Regions from separate parts of the Desulfovibrio sp. SGI.169 genome, predicted to be linked through region 2. Evidence: predicted binding sites of a transcription regulator. Region 2 holds the regulator's gene; the other holds the start of a gene.

Region 1 (8,695 bases), on a different contig from region 2:
TCGCCCCGCCCGGCTCCGTGGAGCATCCCCATGAGCGAAATGCCCTGGGGATACTTTTTGCAGGTATCAGGCTGGCCGTGATGCGGGCGGGGTGGAAGCGCTCTTTGAGGTCAGCCGCAGAAAGCCAAACCTGAAAAACCGGCTGGAAGAAGCGACGGAACAGGCAGTTGCGGAATTTGCCACAGCCTTTCCGGCTCATGGACAACTTAGAGCCAGCAACGAGTTGCGCAAAAGCGGCATTTTTGTTTCACCGTCCGGGGTACGGTCCATCTGGCCGCAGCATAACCTCGCATCCATGAAACAACGCCTGACGGCGTTGGAAAAGATGTCCGCCGAGCAGGGGCTGGCGCTGACTGAAGCGCAGGTACAGGCTCCAGGTGTCTACTTGCAAAAGTATACACTATAAAACCCGCAAGGGTTTTGCGGCGGCGCAGCCGGGGCATTTGCGAAAAACCACGTTTTTTTCGCCAACGATCCCGCAAGAATTCTTCGCGGAATTCCGCGAAGAATTTTTGCAATTAGGCGCCAGACGCCGCCCGCACCCGGAAATCAGGAGGCCCTTTCCCGGCATCGCCGCCGGGAAAGGGGCCTCTTGCGCGCCGCGACGGCGCGTTCGTCCCCGCCTCAGCGTTCCGGCCCGGAGGCGGACAGAGCGACAGCGCCCTCGCCGCCGTCGCTTCCCCCCGTTCCGCCCTTCCTGCCCTTCCCTTCCTGGAGCTTGCGGAAGATGGTGCTGCGGTTGACCCGGAAAAGCGCGGCCACCTTCTGCACGGAGCCATGCACTTCGATGGCCTTGCAGAGAAATTCCCGTTCCATGTCGGCCACGATGTCTTTCAGGGGTCTGCCTTCACCGGGCACGGCCAGGGCGACGTCATTTTTTTTGCGGCCGGAGATTTCTTCCGGCAGGTCTCCCGGCCCGATGAGAGGACCGTTGCGCGTGATGACAAGACTGTGGACGAGATTCTGGAGTTCCCGCACGTTCCCGGGCCAAGCGTAGTCCGTCAGAAGGTCGAGGGTGATGTTCATGAAGGCCAGGGTCTTCCGATACTTGGCCGTATACTGGCGCAGGAAATGCTCGGCTAGGGGGCGCACGTCCTCCCGGCGCTCGCGCAGGGGGGGGATGTGCAGGGTGGCCACATTGAGGCGGTAGAAAAGATCGCGGCGGAAGGCGCCCTCCTCCACGCAACGCGCCAGGTCGCGGTTGGTGGCCGCGATGACGCGCACATTCACCTTGCGCGGCGTCGAGGAGCCCACGCGCGCGATCTCGCCATCCTGAAGCACGCGCAGGAGGCGCGTCTGGATGGGCAGCGGCAGTTCGCCGATTTCGTCCAGAAAGATGGTGCCGCCATCGGCGATTTCAAAGTACCCGGCCCGGCCCTTGGGGGAGGCTCCGGTAAAGGCGCCGGGCAGGTAGCCGAAAAGTTCGGATTCGGTGAGTGTTTCGGAAATGCCGCCGCAGTCCACCTTGAGCATGACCTTGTTCTTGCGGGCGGAAATGCCGTGCAGGTAGCGGGCCACGACATCCTTGCCCACCCCCGTCTCGCCCAAGACGAGCACGGTGGCGTCCGTGGCGGCGAACCGGCGCAGCAGGGAGATGACCTCCCTCATGGCGCCGCTGGCATAGATGGGCAGCTGGTGATGATTTTCCTTGGCGACATGGGAGAGTTGCCCGCTGATCTGGTCGATGAGCTTGCGCTGGGCCGCCACCTGATCCTGAAGGTCGGTCAGAAGGGTAATGTCGCGGGCAAAGGTGGCCACCAGGCGAATGACGCCGCCTTCGTCAAAAACCGGGAAGCCGGAAAGCGCGAGCCGTGTGCCGTTTTTCAGTTGCTGCACATGCGTGGCGGGCTTGCAGGTGCGGACGATCTCAGGATTGAGGACATTGTCGAAAATGCCCTCGCCCACCAGACTGCACACATTCTTGCCGCGCAGCTCTTCCTGCCGGAGACCTGTCAGCTGTTCATAGGTGCGATTGACATAGAGCGTGCGCCCCGAGACATCGGTGATGAAGACGCCGGAAGGCATGGCGTCCAGAATGTGCCTGACATGGGGGGCGAGAAGCTCGGTGACGCGATCGGGCATGGCTGACACCGTGACGAGGGCCGCCGAAAATCACTTCCTGAAATGGGGCATTCCCAATTATCTGGGAATCTGCACCCGCTCCCCCAAGATGTCAAGGGCGATCCTTTGCAGCCTGGGCATGCGGCTTTTTTCCAGCGTCACCTCTCCCATGGGCGGTTCACGGTGGAGAAAGTGGTATTTCTGCGTTCCGAGGCGGTGGTAGGGGAGCATCTCATAGCGCACACGCTCGTAGGGCTTGATAAAACCCGCTATGGCTTCAATGGCTTCGGGCGTATCGTTGAAGCCGGGAATGACCGGGGTGCGGGCCAGGATGGGCAGGGTGGGGAACTCCTCGGCCAGAATGCGGAAGTTGGCGAGAATGCGCGTATTCTCCACCCCGGTCTGCTCCTTGTGCGTCGCCGCGTCCATATGTTTGATATCAAAGAGCGCATAACTGAGCCAGGGCGCCGCTGCGCGGATATTCGCTTCCGGCGCCATGCCGCAGGTCTCGATGGCCGTTTTCATGCGTCGCAGGCGCGCCTGGCGCAGCAGGGCCACGGCGAAATCATATTGCAGGAGCGGCTCTCCGCCGGAAAGCGTCATGCCGCCTCCGGAGCGGCTGTAGAAGGCCATGTCCTGTTCCACCGCGTTCAGCACATCCCCCGCGGTGCGCCGCCTGCCATAGATGAGCAGCCCCTGCGAAGGGCAGGTCGCCGCGCAGCTCTGGGCGCAGTCGCCGCATTTTTCCCGCTGAAGCGCAGGTTTGCCATCAGCTCCCGGGGTCAGGGCGCCCTTGTCGCACGCTTCCAGGCAGTGACCGCATTTTTCTATGCCGATGCAGCGCCCCTCGTTCCAGGCAAGCTCCGGCGCGGTGTTCTGGGATTCGGGATTGCTGCACCAGCGGCAGCGCAGGGAACAGCCCTTGAGGAAGACAATGGTCCGAATGCCGGGACCGTCATGGACGGAGTACTTCTGGACGTTGAAAACCATCCCTTCCTGGGCGAGATCCCGGTCATCATCATAGGCTTCCTGATTCATGCCGCATCCTTGCGTTGTTTGACTTAAAAGGGATGCCCTGGCCGGCAGAACCGGCCAGGGCATCAATTCGGAGATCAATCAGCAGGTTTCGTGCTCGGTGCGGGCGATGAGGTCATTCTGGAGATCCGGCGAGAGATCCACAAAATAGGCGCTGTAGCCGGCAATGCGCACGATGAGGTTACGGTATTTCTGCGGGTCTTTCTGGGCGGCCAGCAGGGTTTCCCTGTTGAGCACGTTGAACTGCACATGCCAGAGCTTGAGGTCACAGAAGGCGCGGATGAAGGAAACCAGCTTTTCCGTCCCGGCCTCGCCTTCCAGGCACTTGGGCGTAAACTTGATGTTCAGCATGCGGGCGGCGCGGTCGCGCATGCCCATGTTCTTGGTGTTGTAGTTGGAGAGCAGGATGGCGGTGGGCCCGTTCACATCCGCGCCATGCGAGGCGGAGGTGCCGTCGGAAAGCGGGAAGCCGTCGGTGCGGCCGTTGGGCGTGGCGGACACCACCTTGCCGAAGGGCACATGGGAGGTGAAGGGCACATAACGGACATCATTGTGCATGCCCAGATCCTTCATGGAATACTTGCCGCCGTATTCCACGGAGATGCGGTCGATCTCGCGGCCGATGGCGTCGGCGTAGGAATCGTTGTTGCCGTAGCAGGGCGCGGAGCGCAGCAGCGCCTGCACGTCCTCATAGCCCACAAAGTTGGCGTCGATGGCCTTGATGAGCTGATCCATGGTCAGCTTCTTTTCTTCAAAGACCAGCTTTTTCACCGCCGACAGGGAGTCCACCACCGTGCCGAGGCCCATGTATTCAAAGTAGCCCAGGTTGATGCCTTCGGGGATCTGCTCCTGATGCAGGTCGATGCAGTGCTTCATGCACAGGTCATGCATGGCGGAACCCATGGGCTGGGCAAAGTGCCGGGCGCGCAGCTTGTTGATGATATACTGCTGGACAAAGGCGGTCTTGAGGAAGAGCAGGTGCTGCTGCACATAGGCGTTCCAGAACTCTTCCCAGGTCTTGAAGTTGCGCGGGTCGCCCGTTTCCACGCCCAGGAGCTGGTCGCCGTACTTCTTCATGCGACCGTTGCGCAGCACCATTTCCACGGCGGCGGCGAAGTTGATGTAGGCGCCCCCGGAGGTGTAGGTGTCGCGATTGGGCATGCGCGCCTCCGTGCAGCCGGAAACGGCATAGTCCAGGGCCTCCTCAAAGGTGGCTCCCTTGGAGACATAGAGCGGCACCACTTCCTCATCGTTGATCAGCTTGGGGAAGCCCGTGCCGTCCTTGATGGTCTCGGCGACATCCCAGAGGTAACGCTCGGGGGCGCGCGCATGGATGCGCGCCGCCAGGTCGGGATAGTGCAGCGGAAACTCGCGTTTGGACTTGAGGATAAGATGGGTCAGCTCGTTGCTGGCGTCTCGACCGTCCGGGGTCTGACCGCCGACGGTCACGGCCTCCCAGTGGGCGTAGCCCTCGTTGAAGGCGCCGCCGCAAGGAGAAATATACATGTCGATGAATTCGGCCATGCCAACCCACATGCACTCCAGCAGCTCCATGGCCTGCGCGTCGTTGAGCTTGCCGGCGGCCTTGTCCCGCTTGTAGAAGGGATAGAGGTACTGATCCATGCGGCCGTTGGAAATGGTGGTGCCGGTCTTCTGCTCAAGGCGCGAGAACATCTGGGTGAACCACTGGCTCTGGCAGGCTTCCCAGAAGTCGCGGGCGGGCTCGCCGGGCACGCGCTCGGCATTGTCGGCCATGCGGAGAAGCTCGGCCTTACGCGCGGGGTTCGTCTCCCTGGCGGCCATTTCGCGCGCCAGCCTGGCGTGGCGCTTGGCCCAGAGAACGATGGCGTCGCAGACAATGATGACGGCTTCCAGGAAGGGGCGCTTCTCGCGGTCATCCCTGGCGCTCAGCGGATCAAGGGCGGCCAGTTTTTCCTGGGCCTCTTTCTTGATGCTGTTGAAGCCGCGCTTGAGAATCTTTTCGTAGTCGTGCACCCACTGGATGGAGGAGCGGAAGGACGAGGTCTCGTTGACGATGAAGCGCGAGACGAGGCCCTGCGGGTCGTCATAGGTGAGCTTGTGCACTTCCGGCGGCAGGGCGGCATTGAGGGCTTCGTGATAGGTCTTGCCCTTCCAGTAGGGAGCGATCTCCTCAATGACCACCTTGGCGTCCTCAGGCGTGATGGTGGCAGGCGAGGTCTTGCGGGTAGGCAGGTCGCGCACGGCGGCGTCCAGAAAATCACCGTCCAGTTCGGGATAAAGAATGCCATAGCGCCCATTGCAGCCGGCGCGGCCCAGCAGCAGCTGGTCTTCCTGCACGCAGACCGAAATATTCTTGGCGATGTGCATGAGCGCCTTGGCCCAGCGCAGCACCAGGGGCTGGCCCTCGGTCTCTTTCATTGACTCGGTGAAGTAGCGGGCACGCTCAATGTCGATGCGCGGCTTCTGGCCTTCAAATCGCTCCAGCAACCGGAAAACCCGGGCATGCGTGTGACGGAACTTGTCCTCCTTGCCGGCGATCCTGTCGTAAAGGCGTTCTTCCTGAGGGGAACGGCACGCGCAGGTAGTCACATTCATTTGGAACTCCTTCCTGAAAAGAATGGCTGCGATGTGGCGTCCGGCGCGGCATGCAGCCGGCCAACGCCGTCATCTGGTGAACTATTTCCCTACAAGCAGCTTTTGTGCCAATACCGCAACATATTGATTTTTATTGATAATCATTACACCATTCTCCTCGGTCGCAGCGGGGATGCCCATGGAACGGGAAGTCGGGATGCAAATTTGCGACAATTGGACGAAAGAGGGCCTTTTTGCCCAAAAGTGATGCAATTTTGCAACTAGCTTGTGGGCGGGCGCCTGTTTTCCAAGGTTTATTCAAACAATGCCCCGCCGAAAGTCGCAATTCTGCATCATATATCCTCTCCATCTGCGGGCAGCTGGCCTCCGTTCGCGATCATGTCAAGTTCTTCGGGGTTTTCAATGGTGATGCTTCTGGCCGTGAACGAGGAGATGACCCCGCGCCTTTTCAGGCGTCGCACCAGCCTCGCCAGTGTGGTGCGGTGGATGCCGAGCAGCGAGGCCACTTCTTCCTGCGTCATGTTGCAGGGGATGTTCCGTTGCCGGCTGCCGTGCATGAGCGCCTGTATGAAGCGGCAAAGGTGCGTCTCGTGACTGCCTGTCCCCATTTCGGCGAGGAAGATATAATGCGTGAGTATCTTGGTTCCCATGGAACGCAGCAGGTTGCTGATCTGCTCCGCATGCCCGCTGATGAAGCCTGGATCTCGCAGCAGGCGTTCGGGAAAATGCCAGACCACCGAAGCCTGCATGCAGACGAAGCGTCCTTCCGGGGTCAGGCCGCTCAGAGGGCGCGCCTCATTGAAAATGCAGCCCGGCTTGACGCGCAGGGTGAGCCGTTCCCGACCACAGCTTGCCGTGTAGAAAAGCCCCACCAGGCCATCGGAGAGATAATAGAAGGAATTGCTGTGCTGATGCGGAATGATGGCATGTTTCGCATACACATGCCGCCGTGCGAAATGGAGGAGCTGTTCCCAGCAGCGATTGAGGTCGGCCACCTGGGCGAGTCTGTAATCTTTGGTGGGAGGGCCCGTTCCCGCGGAGTCGCTCTTGTTGACCATATCTGATTCCAGCAGGGGAGGGGCTTCCCCCTCCCCCGAGGCTATTTGCAGGAATAATGGAGTATTTCAGGCTTCGGAATACTCTCCACTGGCTTGCAGAACATCGCGCCTTAGGAGGCAACGCAGGAACGCACCGCAGAGGGTTTGACGCCGGAAGCGGCCACCCCCTTGGGCGGATGTGTGCGCAGGGTGATGACCTTGTTTTGCAGGAAGAAATCCATACCTTCCTTGCCCTGCACTTTGTTGGTGCCGAGCAGGGAACCCTTGATGCCGCCGAAGGGCACATACGGATGCGGCGCGCAGATGCCGACATTGACACCCACCATGCCCACGTCGGCCAGGCGACCGAACCTTTCAGCATAGTAGGCATTCTGCGTGAAAATGCAAGCGCCGTTGCCAAATTCGGATGCGCGGATGAGGCTGAGGGCGTCATCCATGTCCGCCACCTTGATGGTCGCCACCAGCGGCCCGAAAACCTCGGTGGTGAACAGCGGATTGCAGGGCGTGACATCCTTGATGATCGTGGGGCCAACAAAATAGCCGTTGCGGTTTTTCTCCGGCAGGTCGGGGTGGCGGCCATCGAGAAGCAGCTCGCATTTGCCGTGCCTGAGGGCGATATCCACATAGTTGATCACGTTGTCGGCGGCGGCGCGGGAAATGAGGGGGCCCATGTAGACCTCGGGATCGAAGGCGTCGCCCACCTTGACTTTTTTGGATGCCTCGACGATGCGCTCGATGACTTCGTCATAGATTTCCGGCACCGCCGCGACAATGGAACCCGCCAGGCAGCGCTGGCCGGCCGAGCCGTAGCAGGAGTTGATGAAGTTGTCCACGAAGACATCAAGATTGGCGTCTTCCATGACGAGGAGCATGTTTTTGGCGCCCCCGAGCAACATGGAACGCTTGGCTCCGCGCGCGCAGCCCTCGGCCATCTTCTTGGCCGTGGGCGTGGAGCCCACCAGGCACACGCCCGCCATGCGCGGATCTTCATACCAGGTTCCAGGGATGGAACGGTCGCCGTGGATGACGTTGACCACGCCTGCCGGCAGCTCGATCTCCTGGAATATCTCGCACATGAGCTGCATGAAATAGGGGGACTGGGTGGAGGGTTTGAAAATGAAGGTATCGCCCGCCAGCAGCGCATAGGGAATGAACCAGCCGAAAACCAGCGCCGGGAAGTTGAAGGGGGCCACGCCGCCGAAAACGCCCAGCGACTGCTTCACCACCTTGGCGGAGATGCTTCCCGAAACCTGGTCGAGAGTGTCGCCCTGGATGGTCGAGGAAGCGCCGGCGGCGGATTCAATAATCTCGATGACGCGCTGCACTTCGCCCCGCGCTTCGGAAATGTGCTTGGCCTGATCCCAGGCGATGCCCTGGGCCAGTTTTTCATGATTGCGCACCATGGCGTCACGCAGCTTGAAAATATAGACGAGGCGTTTCGCTATGGGAAGTTCGCGCCAGCTCTGATACGCCTCCCATGCCGTGGCGATGGCAGCTTCGCAGGTTTTGGCGCCGGACATGGGCACTTCTCCGATCTGCTCGCCCGTGGAAGGATTGTAGAGCGGTTTGACCGGCGCATCCGGTTCGGTCTGCCACTGGCCGTTGATGAAGTTCCTGATTTTGACGTAGGAAAACTCTGCCATGATGTACCCCTTGCCGTGAGGCGGTTGTATTTTCGTCCGACGCGCGCATCGGCCGATGAGCCTAGTGTCTAATCGTAAAAATTCCGCGCGGAATTCCGCGAAGAATCCTTGCGGGATCGTTGGCGAAAAAACGCGGTTTTTCGCAAATGAACCCGGCTACGCCGCCGCAAAACCCTTGCGGGTTTTGTAGTGTCCACTTTTGCAAGTGGCCGCTAGTAAAAGCGTTCCAGCAGACGTTCCAGCTGGTCGGCAGTGGCCCTGCGCGGGTTGCTGTCCATGAGGCGCTTGTAGGCCGCGCCCTTTTCCGCCACAGGGCGGAGT
Region 2 (8,695 bases):
AGCGAGAGCATACGCCGTCTTTGACGGCCACGATGACCGGGTGCTCCAGGCGCACGCGAATGAACTCGTAGCGCATGAATACCGGTTGAGGAATGACTTTGCTGACCTGGGCGCGCTTCCGGCTCAGATTTTCCAGATTGGCCTTGGCGTTCTGGATTTTTTCTTCCAGGCCTTCACGCTTGACCTCAAGCTCAGCCTTCAGGGCGGAGTGATCCCGATCTATTTCAGCCAGCGTGTCGTTTTGCAACTGCAACTCTTCCATGAGGGTCATCTTTTCTTCCTCACGGGAGCGGTTGACTTTTTCCATACTGTCCATTTCACGCATCATGGCGTGGTATTCACGAGTATTGCCCACTTGCATGAGCTTGTTTTTGCTCTTTTTGATTCTGGCGGAATCGTCGTCAATTTCTAGAGAAAGGCGTTTTTGCTGTTCCTGAAGGTGCGCCAGCTTATCCAGAACGCGATTGCGCTGGGCCTCGACGGCTTCAAAGCGCTGTTCCAGTTCCTCAAGGTCTCGGGGCGCGCGCTCCAGCTCCTGTCTGACCGCAAAAATGGCGTCATCCACTTTTTGCAGTTCCAGCAACTGCTTTATTTGATCCAAGTAAACGGCATTGCTCATATAATCCTCCTGGGAGTCATGACAAAAGGGCGGGGCGCAACGGCGAAGCCGAAGGCACGAAAACGATGTTCAGGCCGGCAAGCCGTTGGGCAAGCACCTGACTCATGCGGCGCATCATTTCCTCTTCCAGGCTGTGGTGCCCCACATCCAGCAGGCATATTTCGGCCTCCAGCGCCGTGTGATATTTGACGTCGCCGGTGATGAAAAGTTGCGCGCCGGACGCGCGGGCCTCCCGCAGCAGAGAAGAACCGGAGCCGGTGCAGTACGCCAGGCGCGAAATGTTTTTCGGCGAGGGGCCGCAGACCGTGGCGGTGGACAATTCGATATGGCGGCCCAGGGCGGACACGATCTGCGTCAGGCTCAGGGGCGTCGGCAGGTCGCCGGCCAGGCCGAAACCCAGGGGCAACGCGGCATCAATCAGCGGCGACGCCGTGGGTTCCAGCACCGCCAGGTTGCGCAGCGCCAGTTCGTCGGCCAGCCAGCCGGCCGGGCCGTTCGCATTGACGTCCAACGAGGTGTGAGCGCTGTAGAGCGGCACGTCGGCGGCGAACAGCAGGCGCAAAACCTCGTGATAGGCGTCCAGCCGCCGGGGCAGGGCGGGCTTGAGCGCCAGAGGGTGGTGGCTCAGAATGCACTGCGCGCCCGATGCCAAAGCCTGACGCACTGAGGCGGGCGTAGGGTCAAGGCAGACAGCCAGAACGTCGGCATCGGCTCTGTGCGCCGCTACCTGCAAGCCGGACACATCCCAGGACGCGGCGGCCCGCAGGGGAGCAATTTCTTCAATGGCACTAAATATTTCAATAAGTTGCATTGATATTGACCTTAATAAAAAAGGCACTTTCTTCCTGGGAGCCAGAGAAAGCGCCTTGAAAATCATGCGGCGTAAAAAAAGAAAACAAAACTTGCGACAAGCCTGTACACACCTTGTCTGACGCGGACGGGTTAAGCCACGCGGCTATAATGCTATACTGACAATGCTGCGCTGAATCTCACTATATTAGACATTAAAAGATGCCCTGTCAAGGCGTCGCCGTCTTGGAAAGATTCGCGACTCTTCTGGTAAAATCCACTAACATATTGAATTACAACAAAATCAATGCCGCATTAAGGGAATGCGCCATTTTCATGCCGCAGTGAATTTTTGCAACTGACGCGGATTTTCACTGACCGCGCAGGTAGCGCACGGCATTGACAAAAAGCAGCGTTCCCGGCGGGTCCAGTTCGCCTCTGGTCCAGGCGGGGTGATTGGTCACATGATGGAAAGCTTCGGGGTGGGGCATAAGGCCCAGCACGCGGCCCGTGGGGTCTGTAAGTCCGGCGATGGCCAGCGGCGAACCATTGGGGTTAAGAGGATATTCCTGCGTGGGAGCGCCGCTTTCAGGGTCGGCATACTGCAGGGCGATGAGCTGTTCTGCCTCAATGCGGCGCAGGCATTCCGCGTCACGGGGGACGAGCTTGCCTTCGCCGTGACGCACAGGCATGGCCAGCAAGGGCAAGCCTTTGGTAAAGACGCAAGGGCTGTCGGGATTGGGCCGCAGATGCACCCAGCGGTCTTCAAAACGCGCGGAATCGTTGTGACCCAGAGAAGCCTGACGCTCAAAGCGGGTTCCCCCCAGAGACGGCAGCACGCCCAGCTTGACAAGCAGTTGAAAGCCGTTGCAGATGCCGAGAATCAGCCTGCCCTGATCCAGAAATTCCCGCAGGGTTTGCAGCAGCGGCGTGCCCGCCCTGTCTTTCAGATAGCGCCAGCGCATGGCCGCCGTCTGCGCCGCGCCCAGGTCGTCGCCGTCCAGAAAGCCGCCAGGAAAAATCAGAAAATGATAGTCCGCAAGGCGCACGTCACCCGCCACCAGATCGGAGAAATGCACGACGTCGGCTCTGTCGGAACCGGCCAGACGGGCCGTATGCGCGGTTTCCAGATGCGAATTGGTGCCGTAGCCGGTGATGACCAGTGTATTGACCGTAGCCATGCGGGAGGAGCCTCCTTGGAGCAGCCTGAAAGACGCCCGGCCTGGAGAAACGCCCCTGGCGCGGGCCGGAACGTATGCCGGAAGGGGAAAAATACACTACGTACCTTGCCAGACTTAGTCAATGCTAGCCAAAAAAATTGATCTGGTGTATCAGCAACCGGATACGCGGAATCGCGCTTTCAAGCAAAACAGGTGGGAGGCCATGAAAACCAAATTTATCTTTGTGACGGGCGGGGTGTTGTCTTCACTGGGCAAGGGCCTGGCTGCCTCTTCGCTGGGCGCGCTGCTGCAGACGCGCGGCCTTTCGGTGACCATTCAGAAGCTGGACCCTTATATCAATGTGGACCCCGGCACCATGAACCCCTTCCAGCATGGCGAAGTGTTCGTGACCGACGACGGGGCTGAGACCGACCTTGATCTGGGCCACTACGAACGCTACCTCAATGTGCCCATGTCTCGCAAGAACAACACCACATCGGGCGCCATCTACAATCATGTCATCGCCAAGGAGCGCCATGGCGACTATCTGGGCGCCACCGTACAGGTCATCCCGCACATTACCGATGAAATCAAGCGAACAGTGCTTTCGCTGGCCGAGGGGGAGAACGCGCCTGATGTCGCCATTATCGAAATAGGCGGCACGGTGGGCGACATTGAGGGCCTGCCGTTTCTGGAGGCCATCCGCCAGTTGCGTTCGGAACTGGGGCGCGACAACTGTCTGAACATTCATCTGACTCTGGTGCCCTATCTGCGCTGTGCCGGCGAGCACAAGACCAAGCCCACCCAGCACAGCGTCAAGGAGCTGCTTTCCATCGGCATTCAGCCGGATATTATCCTCTGCCGTTGCGAGCAGAGCATCCCTCAGGAAATGCGCAAAAAAATAGCCCTGTTCTGCAATGTGGATCAGGATGCGGTTTTTTCCTCCGTGGATGTGGACAATATTTATGAAGTGCCCCTCAAGTTTTATGAGGAGGGCTTTGATCAGAAAGTGGCCATCATGCTGCGCCTGCCCGCGCGCAACGCGCATCTGGAATCCTGGGAAAAACTGGTTCACGACGGCGCCAACCCGCAGGGCAGGGTGACTATCGCCATCGTGGGCAAGTATGTGGACCTGAAAGAAGCCTACAAGAGCCTGCACGAGGCTCTGATTCACGGCGGCGTGGCCAACCGCGTGGCGGTGGAGCTGCGTTACGTCAATTCCGAGAATGTGACCGAGCGGAACGCGGCCTCGGTGTTCGAGGGCTGTGACGGCATTCTGGTGCCTGGCGGTTTCGGCTATCGCGGCGTGGAAGGCAAGATAGCGGCCATCCGCTATGCCCGTGAAAAGCGTGTGCCCTTTTTTGGCATCTGCCTGGGCATGCAGTGCGCGGTCATTGAGTTTGCCCGGCATGCGGCGGGTCTGGAAGATGCCAATTCAGAAGAATTTAATCCCCTGTCCGACCACAAGGTTATTTATCTGATGACCGAGTGGTTCGACTTCCGCACCAAAAATGTGGAAAAACGCGATGCCAGCAGCGACAAGGGCGGCACCATGCGTCTTGGCTCCTACCCCTGCAAGGTGCAGCCAGGCACCAGGGCCCATGAGGCGTACAAAAAGGATATGGTGGATGAGCGGCATCGCCACCGCTACGAATTTAACAATGCCTTCAAGGAAATTCTGGGACAGAAGGGCATGATCTTCAGCGGCACGGCCCCGGACGACTCTCTGGTGGAAATCATTGAACTGCCTGACCATCCCTGGTTTTTGGGCTGTCAGTTTCACCCTGAGTTCAAGTCCCGTCCCATGGCGGCCCATCCCCTGTTCCGCGAGTTCATCAAGGCGGCCAAGGGGCAATCCAGGGCCTGAATGCGGGATGCCGCCCGCCGCCGGGCTTGAAGCGCGCAAAGGTGGGCTTTTCGCCTCCCCGGGGCTGCCGACTTGTGTCGGCAGCCCCGGAAATCAGGAGCGGGGCGCGGCTTTGCCGCGCCGCAAGCGGCTGCTTTTCGTGTCTTTCAGCCGCGCAAGCGGCCTGAACGGCGCAAACATCGCAAAGCGTGCTTCGTCAATAGTCTGGCGCGAAAAGGGAGGCGAAACGTCTCCCTTTTCGCGCGCGGGTCAGCAGACTGCCGGTCTGGGCGAACCGCCGGCGCGGGCCTATTCCACCGCATCTTGTCGCAGCCTTCGGCTATTGCATAAATTGTCAGCATGTGGCACAATTCTTGTAAATAGAAAATTTGTTAAATATTTCACCTCGTCAGCGTAAAAGAGCGGTCATGGCACTGGAACTTCGTCAGCAATTGAAATTGGCCCAGCAGTTGGTCATGACGCCGCAACTGCAGCAGGCCATCAAACTGCTTCAGCTTTCGCGTCTGGAGCTGCTGGAGACCGTTCAGCAGGAGCTGCTGGACAATCCTTTTCTTGAAGAGTCTTCCGGCGATGACGCTGTTGATTCGGCTGCCCAAAGCGAGCGCCGGGACAGCGTTGAAGAGGAGGTTTATGACAAAGAATTGGCCAAGGACGCCTCGTGGGAGGACTACCTCGGCGAGTTTGCCAGCACTCCCCGCCTGATGCAGCAGCGCGAGTTTGAAGCCTCGGAAGAAATTTCACCTCTGGAAGCCCGCTATGCCGCCAAGCCTTCTCTGGAAGGGCATCTGCTCTGGCAGTTGCGTCTCTCCACACTGACCGACGAGCAAAAAGAAATCGGCGAGGTCATTATCGGCAATCTGGCTTCCTCCGGCTATTTGCAGGCCACGCTGGAAGAAATTGCGGAGATGACCAAATCTTCTTCCGACGCGGTGCGAACCGTGCTGGAGCGCGTGCAGCTGTTTGATCCCGTGGGCGTGGCCGCGCGCGACGCGCGGGAATGCTTGCTGATACAACTGAAAAGCCTGAATTACGACCGTGACCCCATCTTGCTTGAGCTGGTTCAATCCCACCTGGAAGACCTGGAGGCCAAGCGCTACAAGCCGCTGCTGCGCAAGTTCAAGCTAGATATGGAGGAACTCAAGGAATATCTTGATATCATCCAGAGTCTTGACCCGCTGCCCGGCGCGAGTTTCGGCGGCGGCGAACCCACCTATGTGAGTCCGGATGTCTTTGTCTACAAGATGGGCGATGAATTCGTCATTCTGCTCAATGAGGACGGGCTGCCGCAGTTGCAGCTTTCTTCGCTTTATCACATGGATATGGGAAGCTCCTCGGACAAGGAAAAGGAATACTTTGCAGAAAAAATGCGTTCGGCCACTTGGCTGATCAAGAGCCTGTACCAGCGTCAGCGCACGCTGTACAAGGTGGTGGAAAGCATTGTGCGCCATCAGCGGCCTTTTTTTGAGAACGGCGTCACCAGGCTGGCTCCGCTGATTCTGAAAGACATAGCCGATGATATCGGCATGCATGAATCCACGGTCAGCAGAATTACCAGCAATAAATATGTGGCCACGCCTCACGGAATTTTTGAACTGAAGTTTTTCTTCAACAGCGGTCTTGAGCTGGATGACGGCAGTCAGGTCGGCTCGGAAAGCGTCAAGGCCCTGATCAAGAAATTTATTGCCGATGAGGACCCCAAGGGGCCCCTGAGCGACGAACGCATCGGCGAGATGCTCAAGGAACGCCTGAAAGTGAACATAGCCCGCCGCACTGTGGCAAAATACCGCACGGCGCTGGATATTCCCTCGTCGTCACGTCGCAAGGAGCACTTCTGATCCCGCAGCGGTGCTTTGCAATCCCAAGGAGGAAACATGAATATATCTTTTGCGTTCAAGAACTTTGAGGCCTCCGATCATCTGAAGAAGTATGCCCGCCGCCGCATGGAAAAGCTGGGGCGTTTTTACGGCAAATCCGCCGGTCTGGAAGTAAACGTCGTGCTCACAGTGGACAAGTTCCGCCACCGCTGCGAAGTAACCGTCAGCGGTGAGGGGCTGCACATCAATGCCACAGAGCAGACTTCCGATATGTATGCGGCCATTGATCTTGTGGTTGACAAGGTGGAGGCTCAGATCAAGCGGCAGGTTTCCAGGGTCAAGGAGCAGCGCCGCAAGGCCCGCAACACTGAGGTGGATGTCTTCACCTATAACCTGGAAGCCCAGCATGAAGAAAATCAGCCCGTGGTGGGTACAGACCGCTTCGCCCCCAAGCCGTTGCATCTGGATGAGGCGCTGATGCAGCTGGATGCCATCGGCAGCGAGTTTCTGGTATTTCTCAATGCTGAAAGCAATCGCGTCAATGTGGTCTACCGGCGTCGCACCAGCGGTTATGCCCTGATTGACCCCGTGCTGTAGGTTGAGCCATGTTTGATCCGCCGGGCCGGTGGGTTTCCGCTCCGGTTCGGCGGCGTCCGCGAATATGCCATGAACACGCCACACGCTCCCTGTCGCAAGCCTTCCGGCGCGGATTTGACCGGGGTCGGTTCCGAAACCGCCACACGCGCCGTGCAGGTTTGCATTGTCACCGGCCTTTCCGGCGCCGGTAAAAGCACCGCTCTGCAAGTCTTTGAGGACTTGCGCTATTTTACCGTTGACGGTCTGCCCGCGAGCCTGGCGCCGGAAATGGCCGGCATGATGGAGCGGTCTTCCATGAGCCATTTCCGGGGCATTGCCCTGGGCATGGACATGCGCCAGAGCAATTTTTTGGATGAAATCAACGATGCGTTGAGCGTCATGGCCGCCAGGGGCATCCGACCGCTGTTGCTGTTTCTGGAGGCTGAGGCGCAGGTGCTCATGCGACGCTACGCCACCACCCGCCGCCCGCATCCTCTGGAACGCGAGGGCATGGGCCTTGAGGCCGCTCTTGCCGCCGAGCGCAACCGCCTGCGTGTCCTGCGGGAAATGGCTGATCTGGTCATCGACACTTCGCGTTTTTCCATCCATGACCTGCGGCGTTCCATTCAGAAGCGCTGGAGCGGCAACAAGGAAAATTTGCGCGCCATACGCGTCAATGTAATTTCCTTTGGCTTCAAGTACGGGGTTCCCCGCGAAGCGGACATGGTTTTTGATTTGCGTTTCCTGTCCAATCCATATTTTGTGGAAGATTTGCGCCCGCTGTGCGGCAAAGACAAGGCCGTCTCCGACTATGTTTTCGCCTCGGCCAGCGCAGTGGAATTTCGCAAGAAACTGCTGGATCTGCTTCTTTTTATACTGCCGCTGATGGAGGCCGAAGGCCGTTACCGCGTCACCATTGCCGTGGGCTGCACCGGAGGGCGGCACCGTTCTGTGGCTATGGCGGAGGAACTGGCGCAGGCGCTCCGGCAGGCGGACTATCCGGCTTCTCTGGAGCACCGGCATCTTGAACTTGGCTGAAAAAGCTGGCAGGCTGTGACCCGCGAGGAATGCCATGACGGATGAAAACAAGACGGCACAAGTCGGAATAATTCTGGTTGCGCATGCGGACTACGGTTCAGCCATGCTGCGCACTGCCGAGTTCATTCTGGGCCCGTTGAGCGACTGTAGTTCCATCAGTGTTGATGTTGCGCATGAAGTTTCCGAGACAGTACGCCGCCTGGACGATGCGGCCCAGCGTCTTGACAAGGGCGCGGGCGTCATCATCTTGACTGATATGTTTGGCGGCACGCCCACCAATCTGGCGCTTTCCCTGCTGGGCAGCCATAAGGTGGAGGTTGTCACGGGCGTCAATCTGCCCATGCTGCTGAAAGTTTTCACGTCACGCGACAAGCCGCTGGATGAGCTGGCCCAGATTGCCGGCGAGGCCGGGGCCAAGGGCATTGTGGTGGCCGGCAGTATGCTGCGCAACAAGGCCCGCGACAAATCGGGCGATTGATATATGTGGTTTCGTGTGGACAACCGCCTGGTGCATGGTCAGGTCATTGAAGCCTGGCTGCCGTATACCGGGAGCAAACATCTTATTGTGGCCAATGACGAGCTGGCTGCGGATATGTTGCGCCAGCAGATTGTGGAACTGGCCGTTCCCCAGCGGGTAAGCACTCATTTTATCCCTGTATGCGAATTGGCGGCAACGCTGGATATGTGCGGCGAAGACAGTTTTGTGCTGTTCGCCAACTGTCAGGACGCCCGCCGGGCTTGTGATGACGGCGTTGAAATGTCGGTGTTGAATATGGGCAATCTTCATTACGGGCCGGACAAGTTGCAGTTGTTGCCGCATGTGGCGCTTTCC

Evidence for each region. The regulator sigma-54, encoded in region 2, starts transcription at its own class of promoters, with help from an activator protein. The targets are predictions, from matches to a motif close to CTGGCACGGNNNNTGCTT.
Region 1: a site for sigma-54 is predicted at 5,767-5,784, ahead of hpsG ((2S)-3-sulfopropanediol dehydratase). Genes of this name have one in related genera too.

What each region holds. Positions count from the first base shown of each region.
Region 1 is NZ_JBNPLS010000012.1:37,347-46,041, reverse strand. Features, by position in the region: partial or broken gene ACQRA4_RS07895 (IS481 family transposase) at 50-373, shown strand; gene ACQRA4_RS07890 (sigma-54 interaction domain-containing protein) at 625-2,082, opposite strand; gene hpsH ((2S)-3-sulfopropanediol dehydratase activating enzyme) at 2,140-3,099, opposite strand; gene hpsG ((2S)-3-sulfopropanediol dehydratase) at 3,178-5,673, opposite strand; gene ACQRA4_RS07875 (Crp/Fnr family transcriptional regulator) at 6,006-6,731, opposite strand; gene ACQRA4_RS07870 (aldehyde dehydrogenase family protein) at 6,842-8,374, opposite strand; gene ACQRA4_RS07865 (iron-containing alcohol dehydrogenase) at 8,587-8,695, opposite strand, start outside.
Region 2 is NZ_JBNPLS010000020.1:1,171-9,865, reverse strand. Features, by position in the region: gene ACQRA4_RS10185 (zinc ribbon domain-containing protein) at 1-619, opposite strand, end outside; gene ACQRA4_RS10180 (Nif3-like dinuclear metal center hexameric protein) at 636-1,430, opposite strand; gene ACQRA4_RS10175 (phosphoribosylformylglycinamidine synthase subunit PurQ) at 1,780-2,589, opposite strand; gene ACQRA4_RS10170 (CTP synthase) at 2,792-4,435, shown strand; gene rpoN (RNA polymerase factor sigma-54) at 4,843-6,270, shown strand; gene hpf (ribosome hibernation-promoting factor, HPF/YfiA family) at 6,307-6,846, shown strand; gene rapZ (RNase adapter RapZ) at 6,916-7,863, shown strand; gene ACQRA4_RS10150 (PTS sugar transporter subunit IIA) at 7,898-8,341, shown strand; gene ACQRA4_RS10145 (PTS sugar transporter subunit IIB) at 8,345-8,695, shown strand, end outside.